Linked DNA regions of Thermogutta terrifontis. The main gene of each other region encodes a partner of the protein of the gene in region 2 in a complex. Links are inferred from orthologs where the notes say so. Each region holds a gene or a part of one and is shown on either strand. Other genes may lie near its edges. The genes, in order: carB and carA.

Region 1 (6,621 bases), 3.2 Mb from region 2 along the record:
AGGGCGATGGAACGTTCCGGATCGAGACTGCCCAGGTAAGGGACGACGTTGCGGCATTGGGTTCGGCAGTGGCCTCCACTTCCAGCGGTGCTCCCGGCAGATCACGCGGTGACTTCCAAGCAAGCTTGATGGCATCCTTTTGCTCTGCGGTGACAATTTCCCAGCCCCTATCCGCGCGAAGATGCCGAGCAGGGCTTTCAGGATGGGCGGTGTCCTGGAGCGTGAGGTCGAACAGCGGCGACTCCTGCGAGGATGCCAGCAATCGCCCCTGTGGAATGTCGTATAGACCGAGTATCTCTACCCCTTCCCCTGTGCGCTCGAGAATGAGCCCCAACTCGCCGGCAGAGATAACCGACCACTGTGCGGGCATTTCACCGTTGAGGACCGCGATGGCTTGCTTCAGCTCTCCCCGCTTTTCGAGTTCCTCCGCGGCCAGTTGCCACCAGGTTTGCTGGCGTTCCTCCGCGGGCAGCTTGTGATATTTGGCCCGAAGCTCCGCCAGAAGACGGCTAAGCTCCAAAGTTGTGGCCACAACTTTTTCCCGGCGGGGCCAGGCTTGGGAGAGCGATGCCAGTTCTGAGGCGGCTTTTTCGGTGGGCCCCAACCAGATGACGGCCGATTTTTTAACCAATGGCGTGTCCCACGTTTGCCAGGCACGTTCTCCGCATGCCTGGATGTAGTTGCCGTCCTCAGCGGGTGCGTCATAAATCAACACGGTTCCGGCTGCCAGCATCGCCAGAGCGTGATCATCGTCGCTGATGAATCCCCACTGCGGACCGCGCTGGCTCTGTTGGGTGTTCGCAAAAGAGCCGTTTTCCATGGGGTCGGCCACAGTCCAGCGAGGCATTTCTTTCTGGTTGAATTGCAGCTCGAGAAAATGGTGCTCGTTCCAGGGGTGAATGGAAGTCTGGGAAGCGACGGCCTGCACAAGGATCAGGGGCCGGTCATGGAAATAGATCCAGTCATAGACGGCGCTGGGTTGACCCGGGGGCGGATTTTGCTGCGTCGCCCCGTACCGGGCGCGAATTCTGATGACGGTACACAGGGGACCTTCAGAAAGCTTCGTGACCTCCGGCTGAGGATCGTTTGTCAGCAGGAAGCTTCCAAGCTGACGATCGTGGACGCGGTCGGCCCAACGGGACACATGAAATGTCTTGGACGGCTCTGAATAGACGAATTCCACTGGGAATCCCGCCTGATGCTCGAGGTCACACCGGATGCGAACAGCACCGGTCTGGACAGTGCCATCCCAGGCGGTGGGTAACCGGGATGGAGTTTCAAAGCGAAGGCGAATGGACTGCACATCTGGGCGGGGCAAACTCACGATGAGCGTGCCGAGAAAGTTCGATTGTGCATCGAAATCCACGGCAGGGATGAACTGCAACGGCACGGCATCGCCCGTCTCAAGGTATCCCCGTAGGCCTCGCCAGTCCCCCGGCGTCATTCCGCATGCCTGGAATGTCGGCGTGAGATTGACCTCGGCAACGACCAGCCCATCTGGAGCGGGTCGGTTGATCCGCAAGACCGGCTCACTGGCCGTCAGCGTGTGTACCGGAAAACCGCCCAAAAGCAGCACCAGGACCGCGCCGCGGAACATCGTCCTGGCCTGGCTGGTTTGGGTGTGACATCTCAGGCTGGAGCAGTCCAAAAGCGTGTGAAACATCAGGCCGAGGTTTACCTGGCAGGGCATAATGTGCTCCTTAAATGGGGTGAAAGCAACGGGTAGCAGGGCCGTGCCATACACAACATCTCTTCCACGCTCCCCATGATAGCGTCTCGGCTGACACAAGGAAGCCAAGGCCTGGTTCGTTGAATAATCAAGAGAATGCTGTTACGGGATGAGTGCGGGAGAGATGAAAGGGACGGCCAGTCCGCGCGGGCGACCAGTCGGGTAGCCGCGATGATCCTTCGCTCGCATCTGTTTACCGGAAAATGATTTTTCGCGGCACGGTGCGTATAGGCCGTTCTCGCCGCGCAAAGGGACGATCAGTAAGCACCGGGTTTGCCGTAGTTGGGGAATCGATCCTGAACGGCCTCGACGTCGAATTCCGCATTTTCCTGCATGGCCTCCATGGCTTTTACAGCGGCCTCGGCGGCGGAGATTGTGGTGATGCAGGGAATTCCCTGAGCGATCGCCAGGGCGCGGATTTGGCCTTCGTCGGTGCGTGCACCTTTACCGCTTGGAGTATTGATGATGAGCTGGATGTCGCCGTTGAGAATGTAATCCACCACGTTGGGATGACCTTCCTTGATTTTTTTCAGCCGGATGACCTTGACGCCCGCCTGTTCCAGACGGTCCGCCGTGCCCTTGGTGGCGAGTAGTTCGTAACCCATACTCTGAAGACGCTGGGCGAGATGGACGATTTGATGCTTGTTGCGATCGGCCACACTGATAAAAATCCGCCCGCTGCGGGGAAGTGCCGTCCCTGCCGCAATCTGACTTTTGGCATACGCGATGGAAAAATACCGGCTGACCCCCATAACCTCCCCGGTGGACTTCATCTCGGGCCCGAGAACGATGTCCACGCCAAAGAACTTCACGAACGGGAGGACGGCTTCTTTGACCGATACCCGATTGGGAATCGGTGCTCGCGTCCAGCCCTGTTCCTTCAGTGAGACCCCCACCATCACCTTGGCGGCTGATTTGGCGAGCGGCCAGCCCACTGCCTTCGACACGAACGGCACGGTTCGGCTGGCCCGCGGATTCACTTCCAAAACGTAAACCACCGGCCGTCCGTCTTCCCGTTTGACGGCAAACTGGACGTTCATAAGGCCTTTGACCTGGAGATCTTTGGCCATGAGACAGGTTGCCTGTCGAATCTCCTCCACCACCGGACCAGGGAGACTATAGGGTGGAATGGCACATGCGGAGTCGCCCGAATGAACCCCGGCTTCTTCAATATGTTCCATAACCCCGGCCACTACGACCGTCTCTCCGTCCGCGATGGCATCCACGTCCACCTCGGTGGCGTCCTCCAGGAATCGGTCGATGAGGACGGGCTGGCCTTCCGCCGCTTCGAACGCCTCTTTGACGAAGCGTTCGAATTGTTCCATGTCGTAGCAGATTTCCATGGCCCGGCCGCCCAGTACGAAGCTCGGACGAACGAGCACCGGAAAACCGACTTTCTGGACCGCGAGCTGGGCCTCGGGCAGAGTTCTGGCGATTGCATTCGGCGGCTGCCGCAGGTTGAGTCGCCGGAGAACGTCGGCGAATTTTTCGCGGTCTTCGGCATCCTCGATGGTGTCCACACTCGTTCCGATGATCGGCAGGCCTGCCACCTGGAGGGCACGGGCAAGATTGAGCGGGGTCTGTCCACCGAACTGGACAATGACCCCATCAGCCTGCACGCGGTCCTGGATGTTGAGAATGTCTTCACAGGTGAGCGGTTCAAAGAAGAGCAGATCGCTGGTGTCGTAGTCCGTGCTCACCGTTTCCGGGTTGGAGTTGACCATCACGCTTTCGATGCCGAGCTCTCGCAGGGCGAAACTCGCGTGGCAGCAGCAGTAGTCGAATTCAATCCCCTGACCGATGCGATTGGGACCGCCCCCCAGGATCATGATCCGTTTTTTGCCGGGCTTTTTGGGCGGGGTCTCATCTTCCTCTTCGTAGGTGGAATAGTAGTAGGGGGTGTAGGCCTCGAATTCCGCGGCGCAGGTATCGACGGCCTTGAAGGTGGCGACAATCCCCCGGCGTTTCCGTTCTTCCCGGATTTCCATCTCGGTGCGGTTCCAGATGACCGCGAGTTGGCGGTCGGAAAACCCATACTGTTTGGCCTGCCGGAGCTTGGGCGTGCTCACCTCGCTGATGTCGCGGTAGCCGCGGAGCTCGTTTTCAAGATCGACAATCTCTTTGATGTTGTGCAAAAACCACGGATCGATGGAAGTGAGTTCGTTCACCTCCTCCACTGACATGCCCGCCTTAAAGGCGTAGCGGATGTACCAGATCCGCTGAGCATTGGGATGGGCCAGTTTATAGCGAATTTCATCGAGCGTGGGCTGCTGCGGAGTGCCCCAGAGGTCCTTCCCGTCGCAACCCAGACCGAACGCCCCCACTTCCAGACCGCGGAGCGCTTTCTGCAGCGATTCCTTGAAAGTGCGGCCAATCGCCATGGTTTCGCCCACGCTTTTCATCTGCGTGGTGAGTGTCGGATCCGCCTCCGGGAATTTCTCAAAAGCGAAGCGGGGAATTTTGGTCACCACGTAGTCGATGGTGGGCTCAAAGCAGGCCTTGGTGAGCCGCGTGATGTCGTTGGCCAGTTCGTGCAGACGGTATCCTACCGCCAGTTTCGCAGCGATCTTGGCGATCGGAAAGCCGGTGGCCTTGGATGCCAACGCACTGGAGCGGCTGACCCGCGGATTCATTTCGATGACCACCATCCGTCCGGTCTTGGGATTGACCGCAAACTGGATATTTGACCCTCCGGTATCCACCCCAATTTCCCGGATCACGGCGATCGCCGCGTCACGCATCCGCTGATATTCCTTGTCCGTCAGGGTTTGTACGGGCGCGACGGTGATGGAATCCCCGGTGTGGATTCCCATGGGATCGAGGTTTTCAATCGAGCAGATGATGACGACGTTGTCGTCCGCGTCCCGCATGACTTCCAGCTCGAACTCTTTCCAGCCAAGCACCGATTCCTCAAGCAGGACTTCATGGATGGGCGAGGCGGTCAGCCCGCGGGTGACGAGGTCCAGAAACTGCTCGCGATTGAACGCTACGCTCGAACCGGTTCCCCCGAGGGTGAAGCTGGGACGCACGACGCAGGGGAGACCAATCTCCTTGAGAACTTCCTGGGCTTCCTCAAGATTGTGAACGGTTCGGCCGCGGCAAACATCCAGACCGATTCGCTCCATTGCCAGTCGAAACCGGTCGCGTTCCTCGGCCTTGGCGATGGCCTCGGCATTGGCTCCGATCATTTCCACCTTGTACTGATCGAGAATCCCGTGGCGGTAGAGATCCATCGCGACGTTCAGACCAGTTTGACCGCCGAGCGTGGGGAGAAGAGCGTCCGGTCGTTCTTTCTCGATGACCTTGGCCACGAATTCCCATGTGATCGGCTCGATATAGGTGCGATGGGCCATTTCCGGATCGGTCATTATGGTGGCCGGGTTGGAGTTGATGAGCACGACCTCGTACCCCTCTTCGCGAAGGGCCTTGCACGCCTGCGATCCGGAATAGTCGAATTCACATGCCTGACCGATAACGATCGGACCAGAACCAATCAGCAGGATTTTGTGGATGTCGTTGCGTCGTGGCACGTCTGTAGTAACCCCCAGGATTGTCTCAGTGGTCTAGCGAACTTCAGAGAAATTTACCAGATAAAAACCGGGCGGCCAGCATGTTACCCACAAGCAATGCGGACAACCCGCCAGTATTTCCGCCATTGGTCCGCCGGTATCATGGGCGAGCTGCAAATTCACGACTGATCGAGAGCCTCCGGTCCGCACCTCCACGTTGCGGTGAGGCGGGGCGCAAATTACTTCATTTATGGACGATCGGCGCAGAATTTCAACCCACCCTTGGGCTGGAATTCAGCTACTTCTGAAATGGCCGAGGGATGAGAATCCTGGTGGGGGACCAAGAACGTTGCTGGTTTTGCTTCTGATGGGTGGGGTGATCCATGAACATTCCGGTAGGGGCAATTCACGAATTGCCCCTTCAACCCACTGCGCCAGAAATGTGTCAGAGGTTTCTACAAAAGTGGGGGTGGCTCAGCCGGGAGACTCGATTGACGGAAGCGGCCAACTCGTCTAGAAAAAATCCGTGCGCCGTCGTGATTGCAGTTTTTAGAGCCATTCCTCTGGAGGAGGGGCTGCACACACGGGGAGGAGCTTTCAGCTGCGCGCCTCCCCGTTGCGGTATGAACGCTGAAAAATTTTTTTGCGCACAGTCAACAAGGCACTGTTTGTTTAATGCATAAGTCCGTGGGGAGACAACTGCCGTGACGGAAAAGCCCTGGGGTGGAGTGTTCCGGGAAGCCACGGATCGTCGTGTGGAACGCTTCACGGAGAGTATCAGCTTCGATCGGCGACTCTATCAGCAGGATATCGCGGGCTCCATGGCCCACGCCAGGATGCTGGCCCAGGTGGGATTGCTTACCCCAGATGAGGCAAATCAGATCATCACAGCACTTCAGGAAATCCGGGAGGAGATTGCCACCGGTCGATTCCCATTCTCGGATGAATGGGAAGACATCCACATGCACATCGAAAAGTCGCTCATCGACCGCCTGGGGGACGTGGGACGAAAATTGCACACAGCCCGCAGCCGCAACGATCAGGTGGCCACAGATTTTCGCCTCTGGGTCCGCGACGCGATTGACGCACTCATTCCGCGCATCCGAGCTGTGCAGGCAGCCTTCGTCGATCGCTGTGAAACCGATTTCGATGTCATTCTTCCGGGTTATACCCATTTGCGACGGGCGCAACCTGTGCTTGCTCCCCACTACTGGTTGGCCTACTGCGAAAAGTTAGAACGCGACGTCGAAAGACTCATGGACTGCCGGAAGCGGGTGAATGTGTGTCCGCTGGGCTCGGCCGCAGTTGCGGGAACGAGCTTGCCCATCGATCGCGAGATGACAGCGAGGGAACTGGGGTTTGACGCACCCAGCCGGAACAGCA
Region 2 (5,684 bases):
AATCGAACGCCTGGGCCACGTTGGGGTGTGTGATTTCTCCCCGATAAATGTTGACGGCGCGGGCCAATTCTCGAAATTCCTGTGCTCCCCGTTCAACGCCCAAATCCGCCAGCCGTTTTACCCAGGGAAGCGTGGCGTGACACAGGGCGGGAGTGCTGGTCCGGGGAACCGCTCCCGGAATGTTGGTGACGCAGTAATGAACGATGTCATTGACGAGATAAATCGGCTGGGCGTGTGTGGTTGGCCGACTGGTGGCACAACACCCCCCCTGATCGATCGCCACATCCACGATGACGCAGCCCGGCGGCATCCGCTGGAGGTCTTCCTCCTGGATCAACCGCGGGGCCCGGGCACCGGGGACGAGGACCGCTCCGATGACCAGATCGGCCTGACGGAGTTGCTCACGGATTGTGTAACGGTCGCTGTAGAGCACTGCACAATTGGGCGGCAGGACATCGCTCAGATAACGGAGTCGATCCAGATCAATGTCGAGGACGGCGACGGAGGCGCCCAGACCTGCAGCCATCTTTGCAGCGTTGGAACCCACCACTCCACCCCCCAGGATGACAACATGGGCCGGTGCCACCCCTGTCACGCCACCCAGCAAAACTCCGCGACCCATTTGCGGGCGTTCCAGGTATTTGGCCCCTTCCTGAATACTCATTCGCCCGGCCACCTCACTCATGGGGGTCAGCAGCGGCAGCCGGCCACGGTCGTCCTGGAGCGTCTCGTAGGCCACGGCGACGGCATCGCTGGCCAGAAATTGTTCCGTCAAATTGCGATCCGCGGCAAAGTGAAAAAAAGAAAAGATCACCTGTCCTGGGCGAAGATATGCTATTTCGGACGGCTGGGGTTCCTTGACCTTGACGATGAGGTCCGCGGTCTCGTACACGTCTCGGCCGGAGGGCACGATTTCGGCTCCCGCTCGCAGATACTCATGATCCGAGATGCCAGATGAGAAACCCGCCCCGGCCTCCATTACCACTTTGTGTCCGGCGCGGACCAGATCTTCCACGCCCACCGGCAGCATCCCCACACGGTACTCGTCGGGTTTAATCTCTTTCGGAACCCCAATGATCATGCGTCGATCCTGTGAATTGCCGTCATTCTCCGTGATGAGCAGCTAACCTTCCATGCCATTTTACAGAACCTTCCCGCACCGTCGAAACGTGTTGCCCGATGTTTGGCGTGAGCATGATGTCGGGCCGGGAGCCTCGCGGCGTTCGCGGCAAATTTGGGGCCTTCCGGAGTAGACTTCTCGCCTTGCGCTACACGACAAGAAAGCACAAGGCGTCCATCGGGGCCCGAGCATCCGCTGGCTGACCCACTACGCCACAAGAATCGGGAATAATCTCAAGGTTCCGAAGGACCGAGAAGGAACATCATCGACGCACAGCAGATGGCGGCGCACCCCAGGGCCATGATGACCTGTGAAATGAGAGCGGCATTCCACTCCAGCGCGGCTCCCGCCAAGAGCTTCATGACTGGGCGAGAAAGCGCCACCGCGATCCCCACGCCTGCCAACACAGCCGTGACGAGCATGGCCGGCCGACGGACCGAGGGAAGCAACAACGCTATCCCCGCCGTGGCCTGGAGAATGAATCCGGCAAACGTGGGAATGAGCGCCGTCACATGGCTGGCGCCGGTAAGAAAAAAGGCCGCCAGACCGGCCACTATGAGCACATCACAAAAAACAATCACCGCAATCAGACTGACCGGCATCGCTCGGGATTTTCTTTAAAAGCGAGGCAGATTTCGGGTGCTACTCTTCCTACTACGGTCATTTTGAAAACGCGACTCCGCCTGATCGCGCGATCATGCACTCTTTGCCACGGCGCCACGATATTCGTCTATCAACTGCCGGAAGCGTTCAAACAGGTAATGGCTGTCGTGGGGGCCGGCGGAGGCCTCAGGATGGTACTGAACGCTGAAAGCCGGTACCTCAAGGTGCCGCAATCCTTCCACAGTGTTGTCGTTGAGGTTCCAGTGGGTCACCTCGAAGTAGGGGGGCAGGGTGTCCGGATCCACGGCGAACCCGTGGTTCTGGCACGTGATTTCCACCCGGCCCGTGTCCTTGTTCATCACCGGTTGATTGGCCCCTCGGTGCCCAAATTTCATCTTGAAGGTCTTGGCTCCACAGGCAAGTGCGAGGAGTTGGTGGCCCAGGCAGATCCCGAATATCGGTACTTTACCCAGCAGTTGAGCGATCGTCTGTTGAGCGTAGCGGACCGGCTCCGGGTCACCCGGTCCGTTGGAAAGAAAGACGCCGTCTGGACGGTACTTAAGGACGTCTTCCGCGGTTGCCGTGCCTGGCAACACCGTGACCCGGCAACCCGTGTTGAACAGATGCCGGGCGATGTTGTACTTCATGCCATAATCGAGGGCCACCACGTGCGGGGCATCGGGAGGGATTTCTCGCAAAACCTGTCCGTTGAGTTTCGTCCAGTGGCTGAGGGGCTGATGCCATTCGAAGGCTTCCGGAGGCAACACCTCGCGAACAAGGTCCCGCCCTACCAGCCCCGGACTGGCCTTCGCCTTGGCGACGAGACTTGCGTCATCGAGGTCCACGGTGGAGAGCACCCCTTTCATTGCCCCGTGGATGCGAATCCGCCGGACGAGCGCTCGGGTGTCAATGCCCTCCAGCCCTACGATACCGAAGCGTTTGAGGAATTGATCCAGGTCCCCCGTTGCCCGCCAGTTACTTACGCGGCGGCTGCGCTCTCGCACAACGAAGCCCGCCAGGTGCGGTTTCCAGCTCTCGAAATCTTCCTCGTTGACCCCATAGTTGCCAATTTCTGGATACGTCATGACGACGATCTGCCCACGGTAGCTGGGATCTGTGAGGATTTCCTGATACCCGGTCATCGAGGTGTTGAAGCACACCTCGCCGTCAACCTCGCCTTCGGCACCGAAGGCCATGCCGGTGTAGACCGTACCGTCTTCCAGAGCGAGTTTGGCGATCTTTTCCATCTCTTCTCTTTTTGCCTCTGTTTTTATTTCCTCGCCGTGCGAAACATTCTACGTGCGATGAATTCTACGCTCCAACCATCCATTTGACCCGTGCCGGTGCATGGTCGAGCGTGATATGGTCACTCCGGGGACAACCTGTGCATTCCCTCAAGCCGGGAAACATATTTCTCTTGCGCAGGATCGGCGCTTTGCATGGGGTCTTCACCCAGGATGGAGAATTGCATGGGCGGAGTTTAAAGTTCACGGCCGTGAACCACCGATAGCATGAAACACGGCTGCTGGGGCTTCACAGTGCGGGCGTTCTTGCGAACGCCCGTGCTTGGGCGGCCGACCCAGGGGGTCCCTGTGTCCGGCGAACAGGGCCCCTATTTTTATGCCCGCTAGCCCGCCTCTTTTTGGAACTGGCAACTCGTCGATCCGCGCAATTTCAACTATTTTACCCGTTCGGGCAAAGTTCATCCACAACCACGGCAGCCGACATCCCGCGCGGAAAGCGGGGCTAAAGCCCCGCACTCCATGGAGTACGGCGATTCACCGCCGCTTTTTGGTGAAGGCTTTAGCCTTCACCACCTTCGCGTTTGCAGTGTTTTGCCGCGAGGGGGAAAACGGTTCCCGGGTAGGGACAATTCATGAATTGCCCCTACAACGCCGGAGGGACCCGCTCGTCGGGTTCGGTGAACACCGATGGATGACCCATTCCCCTACCCCGGGCACGACAAGCGTGCCCCTCCGTGTTCGACGGACGCCGTGAAAGGCGCCCCTCCATTGATTGAATTGGAAGGCCCGGTTCCACCCCGCCCACACCACCTGTAGGGGCAATTCATGACCTGCCCGCTACAGCATGTGAGCCCTTGGCCTCGCTCAGATTGTTAAAAAAGTGAGGGTACATCAACCACGGCAGGACCGAAATGCTTCTGTCCCATCACAGCCCCAAAAAACTATGCGATCCACGGGGTGGGCAACGGAATCCTCATCGATCAGAAGTCGATGGCAGGGCCGTGCCCGGAACCGGCGAGCAGCGTCGGGATAGAGCCGATCTTCGGATTTCATAAAGGAATACTCCGGCCGCCACACCCAGGTTGAGCGAATCCACGAGGGGCGACATAGGGATCGTGACGCGATGATCACAAAGGTCTTCCCAGCCTTCCGAGAGCCCCTCCGTCTCATGACCGAAAAGCAGCCCCAGCCTTTCCGGTGGAGTGAAATCGGGGAGCGAGACGGCGGGCGGATCGAGCACCGTCGCCACCAATTCCACCCGCCATTCGCGCTTGAGCGTCTCCAGTTCGCCTCGCAGATGCTGGGTCTTCGCCAGCGGCAAATGGAGGACGGCCCCCATCGAGACGCGGAGGATCCGCCGGGAAAAAGGCTCCGCACACCGCTCGCCCAGGATGACAGCATCAACGCCGAAGGCGGCGGCCGACCGAAAAACCAGGCCGATGTTGTCCGGCTTGGTGATCTGGGGGCAGATCACTAAAACAAGCGGTCCTGGCTTGTCCGGTGGCGGCAACACATCCCTGACCGACGGCAGAATCCGCCTCTTACCGACCGCCAGAACCCCCTGATGGAACTGATATCCCACCACTTGATAGAGAAGTTCTCGGGGACCTACGTAAACTGGGATGGCTGCCGGAATCTGGTCGATAAATCGGTCGGCGCAATCCTCAGAAAGGAGAACGGACTCCGTTTCATAGCGGCTTTTGAGCAGTCGCTCCGTAACCAGCCATCCCTCCGTGATGAAGATCGATTCCCCTCGGAGTGTTCGTTCTGGGAGGTTGCGGTAGGGAGCCAGACGTGGATCATCCCACGAGTCAACGCGAATCACCTCGCGAGGCATAAGTTGGAAAAAGCCCTCCTCACTTCTGCTCCCTGCCGAACAGTTGAAATTCCCCGATCGTCGGCCCTTCTGTCGCCTTCAAAATGTTGAGGCGAAACCGCTGCGCCATCACCTCGGAGAAGCGAAACTCGGCATGCTCCCCGATCCTGCTTCCCTTGAAACAGGGGATCCATTGATCCCCCTCCGCATATTCTATCTGGAATTCCTGGACGCGCGGGGCGTAGGCCTCTTCGATCACAGCGCGATTGACACGGCACGGCCGTTGGAGATCCACTTCCAGCCACGCGGCATGGGTGCCGGCATCCGTCGCCCAACGGGTCTCAGGATTATCATCCACCGCCATTTGTGGTCCAAATTGTGTCACCCGCTTTTGAAAAACATTTGAGGCTTTGGCCGGTTTTCCCGCGCTGAGCGCTCCGCTGAGGCTGGGCACGGCGACTGGTGGAATATCGAAGGCCTGCCCTTCCACCGTCAGTTCCAGCACCGTCACTAGTGGGTCGCGCTGTTCTGGAGGCAGATTCACGGCAAGATGTGTGTTGGTTTGCTCGATTTTAAGGTCACCCCCTGTCCGCACCACAGCCGCCAGGACCTTTTGATTGATAGGGGGAAGAACGAGCGGTCCCTGCTGAGGCCAATTGAAAATGAACACGTAAATCTTGTTGTCTTTGCAGGTTGAAGCCACCCACGAGCCGGGTTTGAACGGACCGCCGCGTGTCCCATACACCCCATCGCCGTATTTTTTCAGCCACGCACCGATTTCTCTAAGCCGTTCCACTTGGCGGGGCTCAATTTGGCCGTCCGGCATGGGCCCCACGTTGAGGAGCAGGTTGCCATCCCCACCCACCGTGCGCAGAAGAATCTGCAGGCACTGACTGAGGCT

What was found.
Region 1: the proteins of carA (region 2) and carB are in contact, whole or in part, in a solved structure (PDB 1KEE), measured with the Escherichia coli proteins. The link is inferred for Thermogutta terrifontis from one-to-one orthologs.

What each region holds. Positions count from the first base shown.
Region 1 is NZ_CP018477.1:1,291,540-1,298,160, forward strand. The notes cover bases 1,787-5,605. They hold carB (carbamoyl-phosphate synthase large subunit), read right to left. Parts: upstream 5,260-5,605; coding sequence 1,987-5,259; downstream 1,787-1,986. In the rest of the region: THTE_RS04840 (DUF6259 domain-containing protein), read right to left, coding at 1-1,690; argH (argininosuccinate lyase), read left to right, coding at 5,943-6,621. UniProt on the Escherichia coli protein: Large subunit of the glutamine-dependent carbamoyl phosphate synthetase (CPSase).
Region 2 is NZ_CP018477.1:4,501,959-4,507,642, forward strand. Bases 894-3,775 are described here. They hold carA (glutamine-hydrolyzing carbamoyl-phosphate synthase small subunit), read right to left. Parts: upstream 2,971-3,775; coding sequence 1,816-2,970; downstream 894-1,815. Other genes in these bases: ald (alanine dehydrogenase), read right to left, coding at 894-1,081; THTE_RS16675 (hypothetical protein), read right to left, coding at 1,354-1,722. In the rest of the region: more of ald, read right to left, coding at 1-893; THTE_RS16685 (TrmH family RNA methyltransferase), read right to left, coding at 3,941-4,804; THTE_RS16690 (alpha-L-fucosidase), read right to left, coding at 4,824-5,684. UniProt on the Escherichia coli protein: Small subunit of the glutamine-dependent carbamoyl phosphate synthetase (CPSase).